Linked DNA regions of Krasilnikovia cinnamomea. The protein of the gene in region 2 interacts with the protein of the main gene of each other region in a pairwise test. Links are inferred from orthologs where the notes say so. Each region holds a gene or a part of one and is shown on either strand. Other genes may lie near its edges.

Region 1 (10,948 bases), 1.6 Mb from region 2 along the record:
GCGACATCGGCAGCCTCGCCGCCATCCTCGGCCTGGTCGTGCTGTTCCTGATCTTCGGCTTCGCCCGGCCCGAGACGTTCCTCAGCGCGCTGAACTTCTCGAACCTCTTCTCGCAGGGCGCCTCGGTCATCTTCATCGCGATGGGCCTGGTCTTCGTCCTGCTGCTCGGCGAGATCGACCTGTCCGCGGGCTACACCAGCGGTGTGTGTGGCGCGGTGATGGCCGTGCTGCTCTCCAACCACGGCTGGAGCTGGTACACCGCGATCCCGGTCGCGCTCGTCGCCGGCCTGGTCATCGGGTTCATGATCGGCTTCCTGGTGTCGAAGGTCGGCATCCCGTCGTTCGTCGTCACGCTGGCCGCCTTCCTGGCCTTCCAGGGTGTGCTGCTGGTGCTGCTCGGTGGCGGCACGAACATCTCGATCCGTGACCCGTTCGTCCTGGCACTGGCCAACAAGAACATGTCGGTCGCGATGAGCTGGATCCTGGCCGTCGTCGCCGTGGCCGGCTACGCCGCCACCCAGCTGATCAAGGTGCGCGGTCGCGTCTCCCGCGGGCTGGTCCACGACCCGATGGGCATCGTGCTCCTGCGTGTCGTCGGCGTCGCCATCCTGGTGTTCGCGGGAGTCGCCATCCTCACCCAGGAACGGGCCATCAACCCGGCGATCAACTCCCTCAAGGGTGTGCCGATCGTGGTGCCGCTCATCGCGGTCGCGGCGATCATCTGGACCTTCGTGCTGAGCCGCACCACCTACGGCCGGCACGTGTACGCGGTCGGCGGCAACACCGAGGCGGCGCGCCGCGCCGGTATCCCGACCGACCGGATCCGGATCTCGGTGTTCGTCATCTGCTCGTTCATGGCCGCGATCGGCGGCATCATCGCCGCCAGCCGGGCCAGCTCGGTCGACCCGCGCTCCGGCGGCAGCAACGTGCTGCTGTACGCGGTCGCGGCCGCCGTCATCGGTGGCACCAGCCTCTTCGGCGGCAAGGGCCGGGTCATCGACGCCGTGCTCGGTGGCGCGGTCATCGCCGTCATCGACAACGGCATGGGCCTGATGAACTTCACCTCCGGCACCAAGTTCATCTTCACCGGCCTGGTGCTGCTGGCCGCGGCCAGCGTCGATGCGCTGTCCCGGCGCAGAGCGGCCGCCACCGGCAACCGATGAACACGATCCTGGGGACGGGGGCGGCGCGCTGATGCGAGCCGGCCCCAGCCAGGAGGAGGTCCGCCGGCACAACCTCGGGACCCTGCTCCGGTACGTACACGTGCACGGAGCCACGTCCCGAGCGGAACTGACCAGCCGGCTGGGTCTCAACCGCAGCACCATCGGCGCCCTCACGGCGGAGCTGGCCACGGCCGGCCTGATCAGTGAGGAAGCCCCGCGCGAAACCGGCCGGGCCGGACGACCCTCGCTTGTCGTCCGGCCCGAGTCGGCGCGGGTCTACGCGTACGCGATCAGCATCGAGGTGGACCGCATCCGCGCGGCCCGCGTCGGGCTCGGCGGCCACATCCTGGACCGCCGCGAGGCCGAACGGCCGCGCGGCATGCAGGTGATCGACGCGGTGCAGCCGCTGGCCGGATTCATCCGCGACATGCACCGCGGCGTCGGCGACGACGCCCGCTGCGTCGGTGGCGGGATGGCGATCGCCGGGATGGTGCGCCGCGCCGACGGCGTGGTCCGCCTCGCTCCGACGATCGGCTGGGTCGACGAGAACGTCTCCGGCGCGCTCAGCACGGAGCTGGGCGGCGAGCTGAGCAGTGAGCTCGGCAGCGGGCTCGGCGACGGCGATCCGGGCGACGCGGGCCACTTCCTGGTCGGCAACGCGGCGGACGTGTCCGCGCTGGTGGAACACAGCCGCGGCGCCGCCGTCGGCTGCGACAACGTCATTTATCTGTACGGCGACGTGGGCGTCGGCGGCGGCATCATCGCGGGCGGCCGGCGGGTCTCCGGGCACGGCGGCTACGGCGGCGAGGTCGGCCACATGGTCGTCAACCCGCAGGGCCACCCGTGCAGCTGCGGGTCACGCGGCTGCTGGGAGACGGAGATCGGCGAGTACGCCCTGCTGCGGCTGGCCCACCGGGAGGACCAGTCGGGCAGTGAGGCCGTACTGGAGGTCGTCGACGCGGCCCGGCGCGGCGACCGGATCGCGCGCCAGGCGGTCCGCCAGGTCGGCGACTGGCTCGGCTTCGGCGTGGGCAACCTGGTGAACATCTTCAATCCCGAGGCGGTCATCTTCGGCGGCACGCTGCGCGACGTGTACCTGGTCGCGGCCGCCCAGATCCGCAGCCGGTTGAACGCCGTCGCGCTGCCCGCCTGCCGGGAGCACCTGCGGCTGCGCACGCCCGAGCTCGGCGAGGACGCCGCCCTGATCGGCGGGGCCGAACTGGCCTTCGAGCGTCTCCTGGAAGACCCCCTCATCTAGCCATCCCCGAGATCGCGGAAGGCGGCTACAGTGCCGGTCGTGGAGATGCGGGCGTCCGACGAGGATCGGCAGCGGATCGTCGCCGCGCTGGAGCGGCACACCGGAGCGGGACGGCTCACCCTGGACGAGTTCGCGCAGCGGGTCGACGTGGTGACGCAGGCGCGTACCCTCGCCGACCTGGACGCGGTCGTCCGTGACCTGCCCGCCGAGCCGGTGGCCGACGGGCCTCAGCGCCCGGAACTGTTGTGGGTGTTCGCCGTCGCGATCCTGACCCTGGTGATGCTGGGCGTCTTCGTCGCCCTGCGGTAGGCCGCGCGACTCAGCGGTCGACCGGGGTGAAGTCCCAGACGTGGGGGGCGCGGGCCACCAGGCGCTCGGGCGGGGCGGGCAGCGGGACCGGGTCGTGCCGCCAGGTGGAGATGACGACGATGCGGTGATCCGTGGACGAGTAGACCTTGCTGGACACGTGCGCCGGCAACACCTCGATCGTGGGCAGCGCCTCGTCGCAGACCCAGCTCAGCAGCTCGTCGAAGCCGCTGCCCAGGGCCCGTACCTCCCACATCCGCGCGATCATGAACAGAGCATAATCACCCGGAGACCGTGACGGTGGTCAATGGCATGGCCGAGTCCGCGGGCAGGTCCAGGCCGCTGGGCGCGACGCCGGCGGCGACCAGGTGCGAACCGAGCGCGGCCACCATGGCGCCGTTGTCCGTACACAGCTGGGGCCGGGGCACCCGGACCTCGATGCCCAGCTTCGCCGCGCGTTCCTCGGCGAGCACGCGCAGGCGGGAGTTGGCCGCCACGCCACCTCCAATGACCAGGGTCCGCACCCCGTGCGTACGGCACGCGTCGAGCGCCTTGGCGGTGAGCACGTCGCACACCGCGTGCTGGAAGCTCGCGGCCACATCCGCCACCGGTACGGGCTCCCCGGCCCGCTCGCGCGCCTCCACCCAGCGCGCCACGGCCGTCTTGAGTCCCGAGAACGAGAAGTCGAAGCGGTGCTCGGCCAGATCCTTCGGCGCGGTCAGGCCGCGCGGGAACGGGATCGCCGCCGGGTCACCGTCGCGGGCCGTACGGTCGATCACCGGACCGCCGGGGAAGCCCATCCCCAGCAGCCGCGCCACCTTGTCGAAGGCCTCCCCCGCCGCGTCGTCGATCGTGGCGCCCAGCGGGGTGACCCCGGCGGTGATGTCGTCGACCAGCAGCAGCGACGAGTGCCCGCCGGAGACGAGCAGACCCACGGCGGGTTCGGGCAGCGGGCCGTGCTCGAGGGTGTCCACGGCGACGTGGGCGGCGAGGTGGTTGACGCCGTACACCGGCTTGTCGGCGGCCAGCGCGTACCCCTTGGCGGCGGCGACACCGACGAGGAGCGCGCCCGCCAGGCCCGGCCCGGCCGTCACCGCGATCGCGTCGATGTCGGCCAGGGTGACCCCCGCGTCGTCGAGCGCGCGCCGCATCGTCGGCACGATCGCCTCGAGGTGGGCGCGGCTGGCCACCTCCGGGACCACCCCGCCGAAGCGGGCGTGCTCGTCCACGCTCGACGCGAGGGCGTCGGCCAGCAGGGTGTGCCCGCGCACGATGCCGACACCGGTCTCGTCGCAGGAGGTCTCGATCCCGAGGACCAAGGGTTCGTCAGGCATCGCGCATCATCACCAGGGCATCGGTGTTGCTGGGTTGGTAGTAGCCGCGGCGGACGCCGACCGGCTCGAAGTCGTAGCCGGCGTACAGCCGCTGGGCGGGGGCGTTGTCCACGGCGACCTCCAGCAGCACCTTGTGGACGCCGCGCCGGCCCGCCTCGGCCAGCAGCGCCTCCAGCAGTGCGCGGCCGATCCCGCGGCGTTGCGCGTCGCGGCGGACCGCGATGTTCTGCACCCAGGACTCGTCGGGGCCGACGACGGCCAGTCCCGCGTACCCGAGCACCGTCTCGTCCTCCGTCGCGACCAGGTAGTAGTGGCGCTGGGCCAGCTCGTTCCAGAACATGGCGGCGGACCACTTCTCCGCGCCGAACAGGTCTGTCTCGATCGGCAGCACCTGCTCGACGTGCCACCAGCGGAAGCGTTCGAGCTGGATCACCGCAGCACGGGTTTGCGCGCCGAGGACGCGACCGCGTCGGGGCGGCGCAGGTACAGCGGGGTCAGCGGTTCCTGCGGCGCACGGGCGCGGACCCGGTCGGCGGCGAGGGCGATCAGCGCCTCGCCGGGCGGGTACAGCAGGCGGTCGTCGATCGGCAGGCCGAACACCTCGCTGTACTGCAAGGCGCCCTCGCCGACCGCGCGGTCGGCGTCCACGACGACGTCGGCCGGGCGGGACACGTCCGGCCCGCGGGTGCGCACACCATCGGTGTACGTGGCGGTGTACACCTCACGGCGCCGCGCGTCCGTGGCGACCAGCACCCGACCCGGCCCGGCGGCGCGGCCGAGCGCGTCCAGCGAGCACACCCCGTACGCCGGGATGGCCAGAGCCTGCGCCATGCCCGCCGCCGTGACGAGGCCGACCCGCAGCCCGGTGAACGGGCCCGGCCCCAACCCGGCGACGATCGCCCCCAGTTGGCGCGGGGTCGCGCCGGCGTCGGCCAGCAGCGTCGCGATCTGCGGGGCCAGCAGTTCGCCGTGTGCCCGCGGATCGACGGTACGGCGCTCCGCCACGCCCCGCATCCCGTCGTCGGTCACCTCCGCCAGGGCGGCGATCACCGCGGGGGTGGAGGTGTCCAAGGCGAGAACCAGCACGTCAACACCCTAACCGGCTGGTTCCGGGGCAATGACGCGCGGATCCCAGTCGACGACCGGACGGCCCGCCTCGGCCAGTGCCTGGTTGGCCGCGCTGAACGGCCGCGCGCCCCGGAAGCCCCGCGGGTTGAGCGGGCTGGGGTGACCGGCCTCCAGCACGACGTGCGCCGGGTTCGTGACCAGTGCGGCCTTCTTGCGGGCGTACCCACCCCAGAGCAGGAAGACCACCCGCTCGGGGCGGGCGTTCAGGGCGCGGATGGTCGCGTCCGTGAACGCCTCCCAGCCCTTGCCCGCGTGCGAGGCCGCCGCGCCGCCCCGGACGGTCAGCACCGCGTTGAGCAGCAGCACTCCCTGGCTCGCCCACCCGGTCAGGTCACCGGTGGTGGCCGGCGCGATGCCCAGATCGTCGGCCAGTTCGGCGAAGACGTTGCGCAGCGAGGGCGGGATGCGGACCCCGGCGCGGACGCTGAAGCTGAGCCCGTGCGCCTGCCCCGGCCCGTGGTACGGGTCCTGGCCGAGGATGAGCACCCGGGTCTGCTCGGGCGGGCACAGCCGGTACGCCGCGAACAGGTCCTCGATCGGCGGGTAGACGGTGTGGTCGCGGTACTGCTCGGCGACGAACGCCCCCAGGGCCGCCGTGGCGTCGGCGTCGAGCAGCGGCTCGAGTTCCGCGCGCCAGCCATCGGGCAGCATCCCGGTGAGATTCACGAATCCAGCCTTTCCGTCGCGGCCGCCCGGTCGGCGACCGCCGGCTCTCCTGTGGTGGCGGCCCGATCCCCGGCCGCCGATTCTTCTCCTGCCGCCGCCGAGGCGGCCGTTTCTTCTCTTGCCGCCGCCGAGGCGGCCGTCGGGTCTGCGACGGCCAGCCTTTGCGCCCATGCGGCGCCATGGGCGACGAGGTCCAGGACCCGGGTGTCGTCGTCCAGGCGGGCGATCCGGACCTGGAGATACTCGTCGTTGAGCTGCTCGGCCAGGCCCTCACCCCACTCGACCACCGTGACCGAGTCCCCGGCCGACGCGTCCAGGTCGAGGTCGTCGATCTCGCCCCGAGGATCGGCGGCGTCCCCCAGCCGGTACGCGTCGGCGTGCACCAGCGCGACCCGGCCACCGCGCGCCGGGTCCGGCCGGTGCACCCGGGCGATGACGAAGGTCGGTGAGGTGATGTCGCCGCGGACCCCCAGGCCGGCGCCGATGCCCTGGGTGAGTGCCGTCTTGCCGGCGCCGAGCGGCCCGGTGAGCAGCACGAGATCGCCGCGGCGCAGCAGGGTGGCCAGCCACCGGCCGAACTGCCGGGTGTCGTCCACGGTGGCTAGCCGGATCCCCGTGGTGATCACGGGATCTCCGCCAGGAACGCGTCCAGGGCCGCGTTGACCTCGTCGGAGCGCTCCAGCATGACGACGTGCCCGCTGTTGTCGATCTTGACGAGCTTGGCCTCTGGCAGGTACTTGAGGATCTCCTCCGAATGAGCCACGGGGGTGAGATAGTCCTTCGTGCCCACGATCACCAGCACCGGCACCCCGCGCAGCGGCGTCAGCGCGGGGAAACGGTTGTGCGTGTAGAGGGTGCGCAGGTATTTGGTCAGTGTCTCGATCGAGGTCTTGGAGTTCATCTCCTCCACGAACGTAACCAGCGACGCGCTCGGGCGCGGATCACCGAAGCCGTACCGGCGGGTCAGCAGCCAGGCGAGATCCGAGGCGGCGAGCCGGGCGCGGTCGATCGCGCCGCCGCCGATCCGGGCGGCGCCACCCCACACGGGGAAGAACGGGGCGCTGGCGCGGGCCAGCAACGTCGGCAGGCCGATCTTCGTCTTGTCGATCAGGCTGGCGGAGGTGGAGATCAGCGCCACGCCCGTGACCCGGTCGCCGAACCACTGTGGATAGTGTTCGGCGAACGCCATGATCGTCATGCCGCCCATGGAGTGCCCGACCAGGACGATCGGCCCCTCCGGCACCGCCGCGTCCAAGACCGCGGCCAGCGAGCGGCCCAGCGCGGCGATGTCGTAGTCCCCCGAGTCGAGCAGGCCGGAGCGGCCATGGCCGGGCTGGTCGTAGAAGACCATCCGGTGGTCACCCTGCTCGGCGATCGCCTTGCGCTGGAAGTAGAACGTGCCCATGTCCAGCGCGTACCCGTGCACGAAGACGATCGTCGGCCGATCGCCCGGCGCGCGCGGCTCGACGATCTCCACGTGCAGCTCGGCGCCGTCTGCGGCGGTCACGGTCAGCTCCGCGTCGAACGGCTGGTCGCCGAACGGCTCGTTCGCGTACGGGTCGCCGGGCGCGGTGACCGACCTGCGGACGATCGCCCGTTCGGTGGCGACCGCGGCGGCCAACCCGGCGGCGGCCACACCGATGACGGCACCGACGATGCCGACCTTCTTCGCCCGGCTCCGCGACGTGGTGGATCGGCGGGGTTGTGCGTTGCTCACTGGGCCTCCCCGTCACCGGGCGCCGGCGTCACGTCCGCCGCCGGGACCCCGGCGCTGCCGTCGTACACCCGGGGCACCCGGGAGCTGCCGAACCGGGTCACGATCTCGTAGTTGATCGTGCCGACGGCGGCCGCCCAGTCGTCGGCGGTCGGCGCGCCGTCGTCACCCGGCCCGAACAACGTGGCGACATCCCCCGGTGCGACCGGGTCGTCGCCGCAGTCGACCACGATCTGATCCATGCTCACCCGGCCGGCAACGGTCCGGTTGCGGCCACCGAGCCGGACCGGGCCCACATTCGAGGCGTGCCGGGGCACCCCGTCGCCGTAGCCGAGCGGCACCAGCGCCAGCGTGGACTCGCGCGGCGTCATGTAGGTCAGCCCATACCCGACACCCTGCCCGGCCGGGACCCGTTTGGTGAGCGAGACGCGGGCCCGGGCGCTCATCGCGGGACGCAGCCGGGAGGCGTGCTCGGTGGCCAGCGGGGACAGCCCGTAGATCGTGATACCGGCCCGGACCAGGTCGTAGTGGGTGTCGGGGCGGGTCAGCAGCGCGGCCGAGTTGGCGATGTGTCGGTAGCGCGGCGTGATGGCGTACCGCTCGGCCAGCGCCAGGCCCTCCGCGAACGAGGCGAGCTGCCGGTCGATGGACTCATGGCCGGGCACGTCGGCGCACGCGAAATGGCTCCACACGCCGACGACCTCCACCTCCCCGTCGGCCTGCGCCTTGCCCGCCGCCTCCAGCAGGTGCGGCCACTCGGCCAGCGGCGCGCCGCCCCGGGACAGGCCGGTGTCCAGCTTGAGATGCACCCGGGCGCTACGCCCGGCGCGGCGCGCGGCCGCGACCACCTCCGCCAGCTGTTCGGTGCCGGCCGCGTTGAGGTCGACGTCGGCGGCGACGCCCCGCTCCAGCGGCAGCCCGGGGGCCACCAGCCAGGCCAGGACCGGCACCCGGATCCCGCCCCGGCGCAGCTCCAGCGCCTCGTCGAGGGTGCACACCCCGAGCCAGGTCGCGCCGCCCGCCACCGCCGCGCGGGCCGCCGGCAGCATGCCGTGCCCGTACCCGTCGGCCTTGACGACGGCCATGACCTCGGCGGGAGTCAGGGCGCGCAGCGTCGCCACGTTGTCCCGGATGGCGTCCAGATCGATCCGGACCTCGGCCTGCCACATGGGCACCAGCGTACTGAGGGGTCTGGTGGACATCAGGCCAGCAGGTCGGCCAGCACGGGCCGCAGCGCGGCCGCGACGTCGGGTGCGGTGACGGGGCCGTCCAGCGCGGCCCGCCGCCCGGCCAGCCCGTGCACGTACGCCGCGGCGACCGCCGCGCGTTCGGGTGCCAGCCCCGCGGCCAGCAGGGAACCCAGCAGGCCCGCCAGCACGTCGCCGCTGCCGGCGGTGGCCAGCGCCGGGCTGCCGGTCGGGTTGACCCATACCTCGCCGGCCGGGGTGGCGACGATGGTGCGGTCACCCTTGAGCAGCACCACCCCGTTGATCCAGGCGGCGAGCTTGCAGGCGGCGCCGATCCGGTCCGCCCCGGGCGCTTCCCCCGCCAGCCGGGCGAACTCGCCGTCGTGCGGGGTGATCACCAGGGGGGCGTCCCGGCGCAGGTCGGTGGCGTGCTGGCCGTCCACCAGCAGGGTCAGCGCGTCCGCGTCCAGCAGCACGGGCACCGCCGAGGCCAGGACGCTGCGCAGTTCGGTGCGCGCGTCGTCGCCCGTGCCCAGCCCGGAGCCGCAGGCCCACGCCTGTACGCGACCGGCGTCAGCCACCCGGGGCACCGCGATCACGGACGGGTGTGCGCGGACGACCTCGGCGTGGGCGCTGCCCGCGAATCGGATCAGGCCGGTCGGTCCCGCCAGCGCACCGGCCACGGACAGGACTGCGGCGCCCGGATACCGCCCGGAGCCGGTGGCGACCCCGACGACCCCGCGCGAATACTTGTCGGAGGTCGGGCCGGGCTGGGGCCACCACGCCGCGATGTCCGCGGCGTCCGGGACGCGGATCGCCGGATCACCCCGCAGCACCGGACCAAGTCCGATATCGACCAGCTCGACGTGGCCCGCGCGGGCGGCGGCCGGGCCGACCAGGTGCGCGGGCTTGAGGCAGCCGAACGTGACCGTGACGTCCGCGGTGACCGCGACTCCCGGCACGTCGCCGGTGTCCACCGCGACCCCGCTGGGCACGTCGACCGCGACCACGGGCGGGCGGGCGCCGTCGCGGGCACGCAGGGCGCCGAGCCGGGCGACGTGCTCGGTGGCGGGCGCCCGGAGCCCGCCGCTGCCGCCGATACCGACGATGCCGTCCAGCACGAGGTCGGCAAACTCGGGCAGCTCCCGTACGGTGCGGCCACCGGCGTCGCGCAGCGCCGCGAGACCCGCGAGATGCACCCGGTCCGGCCGCAGCAGCAGCGCCCGCACGGCCGCGCCCCGGGCGGCCAGCGCCGCACCCGCATACAGCGTGTCGCCGCCGTTGTCGCCGCTGCCGACCAGTAGTAGCACCCGGGCGCCGCGGACCCCACCGCGCTCCTTGAGCAGCAGAGCGCACCGGCGGGCCAGCCCCGCCGCGGCCCGCTGCATGAGGGTGCCTTCCGGCAGCGTCGCCATCAGCGCCCGCTCGGCCGCCCGCACCTCCGCCACCCGCCACGCCTGCCGCATCGCGCTCCTCGCCCTCGGCGTCGCCGGCGTCCCCGGCGTCGCGCCAGTTGTATGCCCGGGGTCCGACATTTTCCGGCCGCCACCCCGCTGAGCTGGTCAGGCCTCCGCGACGACCATCGCCGAGGCGATACCGCCGTCGTGCGACAACGACAGGTGCCAGCGGTTCACGCCGCGCTCCGCGGCGACCGCGGCGACCGTACCGGAAACCGTCAACCACGGCCGCCCGTCCGGGTCCGAGACGATCTCGCAGTCGTGCCAGCGCAGACCGGTCGGGGCACCGAGCGCCTTGGCGACGGCCTCCTTGGCCGCGAACCGCGCGGCCAGCGACTCCGGCGAGCGCGGATTGCCCGACGGCGTCAGCCGCTCGGAATCGGTGAACAGCCGGTCCGCCAGCAACGGCGTGCGCTCCAGGGCCCGGGCGAAACGGTCCACCAGGACGACGTCGATGCCGACAGACACGATCACAGAGCCAACCCTAGTGGGCGCGGGCGGCCCGTTCAGAGGGTCACCGCCCGTCGTGGCAAGGCCTGTGGACAGCCATCGGTACGGCCGGAGCCGGCCGTCCACAGGCCCGCCATTCCGTCCCACCCGACCCCTACGGTCGTACCGTCCCGTCTCCCCACCCGGAGGTTGCCGATGACGGCCGACCTGGAAGTCGATACTCACGAGGTGCGCCACGCCGCGCGCGAGCTGAGCGCCACCGGCGCCCGCGTCGCCGCCGGGGCG
Region 2 (10,995 bases):
CGGCGAGCGTGTAGACCAGCGCGTCCGAACCGCAGACCACGAAGTGGGGGCGGGCGTCGTCGCCGTTCTGGGCCAGCCCTTCGCGGAGCCGAGACAACACGGATCGCCTCGCGGCGGCGTCACGCGGGGCCTCCGTACTCATGACTGGATCGTAGTCAGCCACGCACATTCCCGATGCCCCGCCCACCGGAGGGCAGGTCCGTCCAATCAGGATCCGCATGGTCGTCCGTACGCCGACTGCCGCCGATCGGTAACACCCATATCCGGCATGTCTGTGTACGTGATCTTGCGGCGTTTCCGGTGATCCCCACCGAAACCATGCTGCGTAGACCTCCAACGCCCGCGACAACCACCAACACGGCGCCAATCGATGTCGGGTGAACGCCTCGTGCAGGCCACCCGACCGTCGCACACGCCGCTGGTCGACGCCGATCGTCGTACTGCTCAACTCGCTCCCGGACTCGACCTCCTCCCACCACAGAGAGTGACGCGGTGGGTACCGGCTGTCCGCGCGCGAGTACGGCGTGATCTTCGTCGTCGCCGCGTGGTCCACCGGTGTGGTGTGCGGCTTGCGGATCACGCGCGGCCCCGCTCCGATACGTCGACATCGAGACGGCGGAGGCGCACCGGCGCGGCACGCTGGACGCCCTGCGCATCGCGTCCGAGGAAGCCCGTCGTCGACCCTGCCGGGTGCCGCATGTTCGGGGCCACCGTCGCTGGGTAAATGCGCATTATGACCACTGTTGACGAAGTACTGCGGTACCTCAACGAACTGGACTATCCGGCGGCCAGGGACGAGATCGTCCAGGAGGCCGAACGCGAGGGCGCGCCGATCGAGGTGCTCAAGGCGCTGCGCGGCATGCCGCCCGTCGAGTACCGCAACAAGGACGAGGTGGTCCGCTCGGCGAAGACGGACATCGCCCAGGAGACCCCGGCCGAGAAGGCCGCCAAGGCACGGGACAAGAAGCACCAGCTGGTGGCGGAATACCTGCGCAATACGACCTGACGCAGCAAGATCCGGATGCGGACTGAGTCCACGAGGGGGACGACGATGGACGAGCGGGCACTCGCCGCGGTGGTGGCGGACCAGGCCGGCCTGGCCAAGGAAGAGGCCGCGGACCTCATCCGCGGCACGCTGGAGGAGGTAGGCAAACAGCTCAGCGGCGGCGAACTCCGTGAGCTTGCGCTCAACCTTCCGGAGGACTTGGCCGGCAACCTACCCCCGCGGCACGACGGCGGAGCGCATCCAGTGCCGCTGGACGACTTCGTCCGCGAGCTGAGCCGGCGCACGGGCCTCAAGGAAGAGGAGGTCACACGCGGTGTCCGGGTGGTGCTGACCACGCTCAGCCAGACGACCGACGGCGCGCACCTGCGGCACGCACTGTCCCAGCTGCCCGCCGAGTACCGTGAGCTGACCACGACGGCGGCCTGAACAGCGTCACGTCCAGGTCAGCCCGCCGCCGCTCAGGTCCTCACCCTGCGGGCGATCCCCGCACAGCCAGCCCGCCCCCGGGCCGGCAACGAATCCGGCCGTCGCCACGCCACGAGAAAGGTCTCCGCTTGCATGTCCTCCGCGGTGGGCGGATCGACCCGCCGGAGCAGATACCGCGGAACGACGCCGTAGTGGTCCCGATACAGCCGCTCCACCAGCTGTCGTTGGTCCGGTTCGGTTCCTGTGCCATCCGCTACCTCCGGGGTTACCTACGCCCCTTCGATGTCCGCTAACCACAGTCGGATTACATCGGCACGAACCGCATCACCGCCGACCGGCACCCTTGACGCGCCAGCAGTATCGGCCCATCCGACGCCCTCATCTCGGCCAGTTGAGCGCGTCCTTGGATGAGGTGCGCGAGCACTTCCGCGACTCTTTGTCACCGATACTTCGGCCGCCCGCGTCCCGGGGGCGGGGTCCAGTTGAAGAGGGCCTCCTCGATTCGCTCGTCACGATCACCAGCCACGACCAGGGCCTGAACGACCACGAAGTGGCCCACATGCTCCGGCAGAACGGGCCAACCAGCCGTTGCAGTCTCGTCCAGCGGGCCAGCTCCGAAGGCGTGCGGTGGGCCAACTAACGGGTGTAGTCACATCAGGTACCCAAGTAGCTAAGGAACGGCGGTTGCCCTGCCCTGCGCCTGACCAGGAGAACACGAACGGCGACGCTACGGACCCACCGAACGGCGACTCCGGAGCGAACCGAGACGACAGCAGGCACTGAGGGACGACAGCAGGCACTGAGGGATCGGTGCCGCTGCTTGCGCTGATAGAGGTGGAGCCCCCGGTCGGAATCGAACCGACGACATCCCGCTTACAAGGCGGGTGCTCTGGCCAACTGAGCTACAGGGGCATGCGCCCTGAAGCATAACCGCTCCCACCGCCGCCACCCCCGTCCCGGGGCCGCGACCTGCCCGCCCACACGTCCACCTGGTGGCGCTGGACCTTGGCAGGCGGATGAATATGACCTACCGTGACGGGCACGAGCCTGCCTCACCTTAGGGCGAAGTGGGCTCTCGTTCCTCCACTCGGATCGTCCGGCACGTTCCTGCCGGTGGAAAGGAAGCACTTCATCATGGCTACGGTCACCTATGACAAGGCCTCCCGGATCTATCCCGGTCAGGAGCGCCCCGCGGTCAACGAGCTCAACCTCGAGATCGGCGACGGCGAGTTCCTGGTCCTCGTCGGCCCCTCGGGTTGTGGCAAGTCCACCAGCCTGCGCATGCTCGCCGGCCTTGAGGATGTCGACCGCGGGCGGATCCTCATCGAGGGCAAGGACGTCACCAACCTCCCCCCGAAGTCCCGCGACATCGCGATGGTCTTCCAGAACTACGCTCTGTACCCGCACATGTCGGTGTACGAGAACATGGCGTTCGCCCTGAAGCTCCGCAAGACCCCCAAGTCGGAGATCGACCGCCGGGTCAAGGAGGCCGCGGCGCTGCTGCAGCTGGACGAGTACCTCAGCCGCAAGCCGAAGGCGCTCTCCGGCGGCCAGCGTCAGCGCGTCGCCATGGGCCGGGCCATCGTGCGGGAGCCGCAGGTCTTCCTCATGGACGAGCCGCTGTCGAACCTCGACGCCAAGCTGCGCGTGCAGACCCGTTCGCAGATCGCCACGCTGCAGGCCAAGCTCGGCATCACGACCGTGTACGTGACCCACGACCAGGTCGAGGCCATGACGATGGGCCACCGGGTGGCGGTCATGCTCGACGGTGTGCTGCAGCAGTGCGACACCCCGCGCGCCCTGTACGACACCCCGGGCAACGTCTTCGTGGCGGGCTTCATCGGCTCCCCGGCGATGAACATCAAGACCGTGCCGCTGACCGAGTCGGGCGCGGCCTTCGGCCCGATGCTGCTGCCGCTGTCCCGCGAGCAGGTCGCGGCCGCGCGCAGCAGCGGCGACGCCAAGGTCACCATCGGCTTCCGGCCGGAGGCCACGGAGCTGGTGTCGCCGACCGCGGGCGGCATGCCGATCGTCGTGGACCTCGTCGAGGACCTCGGCTCGGACGCCAACGTGTACGGCCACGCGGCCCTGGACGGCGGCTCGGAGCGCTTCGTCGTCCGCACGGACCGGCGGAGCATGCCGACGATGGGCGAGACCGTGTTCATCCGGCCGCAGCCGGAGAACGTGCACGTCTTCAACGCCACCACGGGCGTACGCATCTCCTGATCCGCGGTGAAGGCCGGCCCCGCACGGGGCCGGCCTTCGTCGTCTTCAGCCCGCGAAGCGCCGCAGCACGAAGTCCTCGTCGGCCACGCAGGCCAGCACCGCGGTGTTCCAGGCGCAGGTCGCCGGCCGTACGCCGCTGAGCGGGCCCAGCTCGACGGCGTCGTCGCCGAGGTGTTCCCCGGCCACCGACGGGTCGTCCGTGTAGGTCGACAGGGGCTTGGCGAAGCGCAGCAGGTTGCCGCCGTCAAGGCGGGCGGCCACGCCGTCGCGGGTCCAGCGGACCGTCCCGTCCGCGCCGAGCAGGCTGACCTTCGCGGGCGTGGTGTTCTGCGCGGCCAGCAGCGAGTCGCCCACGGGCACGAGGTTGTTCGTGTCGGGCAGCGGCCACGCCCACCGGCGCCCGCCCTCGGCCACGTCCACGGCCACCACCTGGGCGGTCTTGGCGTCGGAACTGGTCGTCTGCACGGCGCAGACCCGGTCGGTGCCGCACGGGGTGAGGTGCTCGAACCGGGTGTTGTCGTCCGGCGCCGTGTAGAGCACCCGCGGTTCGCCCAGCTTTGCCAGGTCGTACGCGACGATCCGGCGGGCGTTGTCCGACTCGGCCACCACCAGCGTGCCGTCGTGGGCGACCACGGGGTCGTCGGGGTCGGCCACGCTCTGCCGGGGCGGCACCAGCACCGCGCCGGTCCTGGCGTCGATGACCCGGGCCGAGCGGTCCGCGCCGATCTGCACGATGCGCCGGTCGTCGTCGAGCGGCTCGGCGAACGGTGCGCCCTTGGCGGAGGTGGGGGCCGCCAGATCTTCGGGCGTGGTGGCGGCCAGCACGGTCGTGGTCCGCGACCCGGACAAGGAACCGGGATCCTTCAGTTCCCAGCGGACCCGGCCCTGGCCGCGCACGTCCAGGCCGAGGAGCCGGTCCTCCTCGCGGTCCACCAGCACCACGGTGTCCTCGGCGTAGAGCAGGGTGTCGTCGTCGCCGATGACGCGGTCCCACAGCGGCTTGCCCGAGCCCGGGTCGAGCAGCACCATCCGGCGGCGGTCGTCGTCTTCGGCGGACACGGCGACCACCGCGTCCGGCAACGCCACCAGCTGCTGCCAGTCGTCGGCGTCGCCCGCCGCGGGGTTGCCCCACAGCCGCTCGCCGGTGCCGGTGTCGGCGGCCACGACGCCGAGGGTCCCGTCATCCGAGACGCTCGCGAAGTAGGCCCGGTCGCCGCGCACGGTGGCGGCGGCGAAGCGGGACGTGATGGGAACGGCCGGGGCCACCCGCGAGGGGTCGGCGAGCGGCTGGAAAGCCAGCGCCGGGTACTTCGGCCAGAACACCACGGCCAGGGTGGCGGCCACGCCGAGCACGACCGCCGAGGCGGCGGCCACGACCCAGAACATCCTCTTCCGGTACGCCGGAACCCGGCCGTCGCGCCCCGTCGGCTCGCCGTCCGCGGTCGGGTCCGGCCAGGTCGGCGAGGTCGCCGGGAGGGCCTGGTGTACGGGGTCGGCGACGATCCCCGCCCCGGCGGAGGCCCACGTAGCCGGGCGGTGGGGTCGCGGGCGATGGCCAGCAGCACGGGTCGACCGGCTCGGCGTAACTCGGCTCGGCACCCTGCTGGGTGCCGGGTTCGACACCCCGGGTGAAGTCGGGACCGGTCATGCTGCTCCTCCGCCGCCGTGCAACCGGCCCGTCATGCTACGGGTCGCCGCCCGGCGGCGGGGGCTCAGCCGTACGTGCGGCGGCGGGCCACCTCGGCGAGCGTGACCGCGGCGGCGACGCTGGCGTTCAGCGACTCCACCGTGGAGGCCATCGGGATGCCCACGCGCAGGTCGCAGGTCTGGCCGACGAGCCGGGACAGGCCACGCCCCTCGGAGCCGACCACGACCAGCAGCGGGCCGACCGCGGCCTCCAGCTGGTAGAGGTCGGTGTCGCCGTCCGCATCCAGCCCGATCGCGGTGAAGCCCGCCTGCTGGCACGCCTTGATGGCCCGGGTCAGGTTGACGACCTGGGACACCGGCACCCGGGCGGCCGCGCCCGCGCTGGTGCGCCACGCGGTGGCGGTGATGCCCGCGGCGCGCCGCTCCGGCAGGAACACGCCGTGCCCGCCGAACGCGGCCACGGAGCGGATGACCGCGCCCAGGTTGCGCGGGTCGGTGACGCCGTCCAGCGCGACGAGCAGCGGGGCGGTCTGCTCCATGGCGGCCGCGACCAGGTCGTCGAACTGCTCGTACGCGAACGGGGGCACCTGCAGCCCGACGCCCTGGTGCAGCACCCCGCCGGTCATCCGGTCCAGTTCGAGGCGGCTGATCTCCAGGATCGGGATGCCCCGGTCGCCCGAGGTACGGACGATCTCGGTGATCCGCTCGTCGATGTCGATGCCCTGCGCCACGTACAGCGCGGTGGCGGGGATGTCGGCGCGCAGCGCCTCGACCACGGGGTTGCGCCCGAGCAGCAGCTCGGGGCCTTCCTTGGTGGGGTTGGAGCGGCGCCCGGGGGCGATCCGGGGACCGCGGTGGTGCGGCACCTTGCCGCCGCGCGCCGTCGGCTTGCCGGTGCCCTTCCAGCCCTTGCCCCAGGTGGTGTCCTTGGTGCCGGGGACGCCGACCTTCGGGGCGCGCCCCTCGGCGGCCGCGGCGCGGCGTTCCTTGTCCTGCTTGCGGGCGGTCTTCTCCGGCAGCTTCTCGGTGCCGGAGTACCCCTTGTGCCACGGCCGCTCGTCGGCGGGCAGGGTCTTGCCGCGGCCCTTGAGCCCGCTGCGGTTCTTGCCGCCCGAGCCCGTCGGCGCGCCCTTCTTCGAGGTCACGCGACGGCTTCGGTTGCTCGAGTTGCCCGGCATCAGTGGTGCTCCCCTACGGTCCAGCGCGGCCCCGCAGGAGTGTCCTCCACCTGGATACCGGCGTGCTTGAGCTGTTCGCGGACCGCGTCGGCGGCCGCCCAGTCCTTACGTGTGCGGGCCTGCGCCCGCTGCTCCAGGGCCAACGCCACGAGCGCGTCCACCACGGGCTTGAGGTCGCCGTCGCGCTCGGCGCCGCCCCACGCCGCGTCCAGCGGGTCGAGGCCGAGCACCCCGAGCATCGCGCGGACGGCGGCCAGCGTGGTCGAGACGCCCGCCTGGTCGCCCCCCGCCAGGGCCGTGTTGCCCTCGCGGATCGTGTCGTGCACGACGGCCAGCGCGGCCGAGGTGTTGAGGTCGTCGTTCATGGCGGCGGCGAACGCGTCCGGCACCGGGCCCGGCTCCCCGGCCCCGGCGATCTCGACGGCGCGGGTCACGAAGCCCTCGATCCGCCGGTACGCCGTCGCGGCCTCGCGCAGCGCCTCGTCGGAGTAGTCGATCCGCGAACGGTAGTGCGGGCTGCCCAGGTAGTAGCGCAGCTCGACGGGCCGGATGCCCATGGTCAGCACCGCGTCGAGGTCGATGACGTTGCCCAGCGACTTGCTCATCTTGGCCTCGCCGAGGTTGAGCAGCGCGTGGTGCACCCAGTACCGGGCGAAGCCGAGCCCGGCCGCACGCGACTGGGCGATCTCGTTCTCGTGGTGCGGGAAGGTCAGGTCGAGCCCGCCGCCGTGGATGTCGAACTCAGGCCCCAGGTAGCGCCGGGCCATCGCGGAGCACTCGATGTGCCAGCCGGGACGGCCGGGGCCCCACGGGGACCACCAGGCGGCGTCGGCGGGCTCCTGCGGCTTGACGCCCTTCCACAGGGCGAAGTCGCGGAAGTCGCGCTTGTCCGGCTCGCCACCGTCGGCGGGGGCCCGCATGTCCTCGGGGCGCTGCCCGCTCAGCGCCCCGTACTCCGGATAGGACGGCACGTCGAAGTACACGTCGCCGTTGCCCCCGGCGGCCGGGTACGCGTGCCCGCCCGAGATCAGCTCCTGGATCAGCTCGTGCATCTCGGTGATGTGGCCGGTGGCCCGCGGCTCGTACGTCGGCTCCAGCACGTTCAGCGACCGGTAGTTGGCGGCCAGCACCAGCTCGTTGGCGAACGCGATGGACCAGAACGGCCGGCCCTGCTCGACGGCCTTGTCCAGGATCTTGTCGTCGACGTCCGTGATGTTGCGGATGAACGTGACGTCGAACCCGGAGTGCTGGAACCAGCGGCGCAGGATGTCGTAGTTGACGCCGCTGCGGAGGTGGCCGATGTGCGGGATCGACTGCACCGTGAGACCGCACAGGTAGATCCCCACCTGACCGGGCCTCATCGGGACGAAGTCCCGGACCGATCGGGTCGCGGTGTCGTACAAGCGCAGCGTCACCGTACAAGGGTACCGAGGGCGGCGAACGGTTTGCCGCCCGTCCCAGGGGTCAGGGACGGGTCATCCGGAGCACGTCCAGAGCCTCGTCCAGCTGCTGCTCGGTGACCCGCCCGGCCTCGACGTGACCGCGTTCGACGACTACCTCGCGGATCGACCGTCCGGTCGCCAGGGCCTGCTTGGCGATCGCGGCGGCCTCGTCGTAACCGAGGTAGCGGTTGAGCGGGGTGACGATCGACGGTGATCCCTCGGCGTAACCGCGGGCGATCTCGACGTTGGCCTCCAGGCCGGCCACGCACCGGTCGGCCAGCATGCGGGCCGCCGCGGCCAGCAGCCGGATGGATTCGAGCAGGTTGCGCCCCATCACCGGGAGCATCACGTTGAGTTCGAAGTCGCCCTGGGTGCCCGCGAACGCGACCGCCGCGTCGTTGCCGATGACCTGCGCGCAGACCTGCCGGACGGACTCGGGCACCACCGGGTTCACCTTGCCGGGCATGATCGACGAGCCGGGTTGCAGGTCGGGCAGGCGCAGCTCGCGCAGCCCGGCGCGGGGCCCGGACCCCATCCACCGGATGTCGTTGACGATCTTGTACAGGCTGACCGCGACGACCCGGAGCTGGCCGGACGCCTCCACGAGGGCGTCCCGGGCGCCCTGGGCCTCGAAGTGGTTGCGGGCCTCGGACAGCGGCAGGCCGGTCGCCTCGCGCAGCCGGTCGATGACCGCCGGGGCGAAGCCGGGCGGAGTGTTCACCCCGGTGCCGACCGCGGTGCCGCCCAGCGGCAGCTCACCGAGCCGGGGCAGCGTGTCGGTGAGGCGGTCGATGCCGTTCTGCACCTGCGCCGCGTACCCGGAGAACTCCTGACCCAGGGTGACCGGCGTGGCGTCCATGAGGTGCGTGCGGCCGCTCTTGACCACCTCGGCCCAGTCGGCGGCCTTCGCGTTGAGCGCGGCCGCAAGGTGGTCGAGCGCCGGGATGAGGTTGCTGGTGATGGCCTCGGTGGCGGCCAGATGGATCGAGGACGGGAAGACGTCGTTGCTGGACTGCGACGCGTTGACGTGGTCGTTCGGGTGCACCGGGCGGCCCAGCTCGCGGGCCGCGAGGGTGGCGATCACCTCGTTGGCGTTCATGTTCGAGGAGGTCCCCGAGCCGGTCTGGAACACGTCGATCGGGAACTGGTCGTCGTGGCCGCCGTCCGCCACCTGCGCGGCGGCGATCTCGACGGCCTTGGCAAGATCTTCTTCGAGTACGCCCAGAGCCGCGTTGGCCTGCGCCGCCGCCCCCTTGATCCGGGCCAGGGCGTGGATGTGCGCGGGTTCCAGCCCGCGTCCGGAGATCGGGAAGTTCTCCACCGCCCGCTGGGTCTGCGCCCGCCACAGGGCGTCGGCGGGGACCCGGACCTCGCCCATGGTGTCGCGCTCGATGCGGTAGCCGTTGTCGACAGTCACCTGTTCATCCTCTGTCAAAGCTCCCTAGAACGACACCGGTTCGCGGATGATCGGGCACGTCATGCAGTGGCCTCCGCCACGTCCCCGGCCGAGCTCCGCGCCGACGATCTCGATGACCTCCACGCCCGCCTTGCGCAGCAGCGTGTTCGTCTGGGTGTTGCGGTCGTAGGTGAACACCACCCCGGGTTCGAGGGCGACCGCGTTGTTGCCGCTGTCCCACTGCTGGCGCTCGGAGGCGTACACGTCTCCGCCGGTGGCGATGACCCGCAGCCCCGGCAGGCCCAGGGCCTGCGCGACGACGTCGACGAAGGGCCGGGAGCCGTGGTCGACGATGTCGACGCCGGGCGCCCGGTCGGCCGGCCGCAGCGAGAACGTGTGGACGCCGTCCATGATGGTCGGATACAGGGTGACCACGTCGCGGTCGGCGAAGGTGAACACGGTGTCGAGGTGCATCGCCGCCCGCAGCTTCGGCATGCCCGCGACGACGACGTGGTCGGCGGCGCCCTTCTCGAACAGGGCCGCGGCGACCTGCGTGATCGCCTGGCGGGAGGTGCGTTCGCTCATGCCCATCAGCACGACCCCGTTGCCGACCGGCATGATGTCGCCGCCCTCGAACGTCGCCTGACCCCACTGCCGCTCGGGGTCACCCCACCACACCGTGGCGCCCACGAAGTCCGGATGGAATTCGTAGAGCGCCTTCATCAGCAGGGTCTCGTCCTTGCGGGCCGGCCAGAACAGCGGGTTGAGGGTGACCCCGCCGTACAGCCAGCAGGTGGTGTCCCGGGTGTAGAGGGTGTTGGGCAGCGGCGGCATCAGGTACTCGCGAGCGCCGGTGCCCTCCCGGGCCAGGGCGACGTACTCGGGCCGGAAGTCGTCGGGCAGGTCCGTGGTGGCCAGGCCGCCGATCAGGTATTCGGCCAGTTGCCCGGGGTCGAGCGACTCCAGGAAGGCCCGGGTGTCGTCGACCAGCCCGAGGCCCACCTCGTTCGCGACGATCTTGCGGTCGAGGAGCCAGGAGCGCGCGTCCGGGATGGCCATCGTCTGCGCCAGCAGGTCGTGCAGCTCCACCACGTCGACGCCACGGGCACGCAGTTTGTTGACGAAGTCGGCGTGGTCACGCTGGGCGTTCTCCACCCACATGACGTCGTCGAAGAGCAGGTCGTCGGAGTTGGTGGGGGTGAGCCGGCGGTGCGCCAGCCCCGGCGCGCAGACCAGCACCTTGCGCAACCGGCCGACCTCGGAATAGACGCCGTAACTCTGCGCGATGGGCCTGTCCTGGGTGGTCACGCGGTCCTCCAAGTGTTGGTGGGCGACACGATGGCGACCCACCCCTCCATCTCGCCCTATAAGGGCATTTTAGGAGGTTAGACCGGATTGTGAGCTGACTTCGTCGTCTGCGGCTTGTTCGGGTACGCAGGCAGAGCGAATCGGCGGTGAAATGGAGTGGCGGCCCGCACAGAGCCTGGCCGCCGCGGTGGACGGGGCGGGGCGGCGCACGTATCGTCCGGAGGGTTTTGCTCCTCTGTGGCACGATCCTAGCCCCCCCAGCCGAACAGGATCCATTGTGATGCGACGCGCCCTCCTGGCCGTGACCCTTGGCGGTGCTCTGCTGACCACGGCGGCCTGCGACGACGCGGAGACCGCGACCCCCAC

Evidence for each region.
Region 1: the proteins of rlmB (region 2) and EV385_RS19030 interact in binary tests that used the Escherichia coli proteins (3 or more experiments, as listed by UniProt). The link is inferred for Krasilnikovia cinnamomea from one-to-one orthologs.

What each region holds. Positions count from the first base shown.
Region 1 is NZ_SHKY01000001.1:4,188,493-4,199,440, reverse strand. What follows is about bases 7,997-10,948. They hold EV385_RS19030 (NAD(P)H-hydrate dehydratase), read right to left. Parts: upstream 10,223-10,948; coding sequence 8,771-10,222; downstream 7,997-8,770. Other genes in these bases: EV385_RS19020 (hypothetical protein), read left to right, coding at 10,859-10,948; EV385_RS19025 (holo-ACP synthase), read right to left, coding at 10,319-10,687; alr (alanine racemase), read right to left, coding at 7,997-8,738. Also shown: EV385_RS19085 (sugar ABC transporter permease), read left to right, coding at 1-1,163; EV385_RS19080 (ROK family transcriptional regulator), read left to right, coding at 1,195-2,421; EV385_RS19075 (DUF1707 SHOCT-like domain-containing protein), read left to right, coding at 2,467-2,730; EV385_RS19070 (hypothetical protein), read right to left, coding at 2,741-2,995; tRNA (adenosine(37)-N6)-threonylcarbamoyltransferase complex transferase subunit TsaD, read right to left, coding at 3,009-4,061; rimI (ribosomal protein S18-alanine N-acetyltransferase), read right to left, coding at 4,054-4,491; tRNA (adenosine(37)-N6)-threonylcarbamoyltransferase complex dimerization subunit type 1 TsaB, read right to left, coding at 4,491-5,147; ung (uracil-DNA glycosylase), read right to left, coding at 5,157-5,840; EV385_RS19040 (alpha/beta fold hydrolase), read right to left, coding at 6,478-7,512; more of alr, read right to left, coding at 7,569-7,996. UniProt on the Escherichia coli protein: Bifunctional enzyme that catalyzes the epimerization of the S- and R-forms of NAD(P)HX and the dehydration of the S-form of NAD(P)HX at the expense of ADP, which is converted to AMP.
Region 2 is NZ_SHKY01000001.1:2,558,152-2,569,146, forward strand. Bases 4,428-7,426 are described here. They hold rlmB (23S rRNA (guanosine(2251)-2'-O)-methyltransferase RlmB), read right to left. Parts: upstream 6,484-7,426; coding sequence 5,371-6,483; downstream 4,428-5,370. Other genes in these bases: EV385_RS11495 (outer membrane protein assembly factor BamB family protein), read right to left, coding at 4,428-5,044; cysS (cysteine--tRNA ligase), read right to left, coding at 6,483-7,426. In the rest of the region: EV385_RS11470 (NAD-binding protein), read right to left, coding at 1-142; EV385_RS11475 (DUF2795 domain-containing protein), read left to right, coding at 734-1,006; EV385_RS11480 (DUF2267 domain-containing protein), read left to right, coding at 1,052-1,432; EV385_RS11490 (ABC transporter ATP-binding protein), read left to right, coding at 2,567-3,658; more of EV385_RS11495, read right to left, coding at 3,704-4,427; more of cysS, read right to left, coding at 7,427-7,898; EV385_RS11510 (class II fumarate hydratase), read right to left, coding at 7,948-9,342; EV385_RS11515 (arginine deiminase), read right to left, coding at 9,367-10,629; EV385_RS11520 (hypothetical protein), read left to right, coding at 10,910-10,995. UniProt on the Escherichia coli protein: Specifically methylates the ribose of guanosine 2251 in 23S rRNA.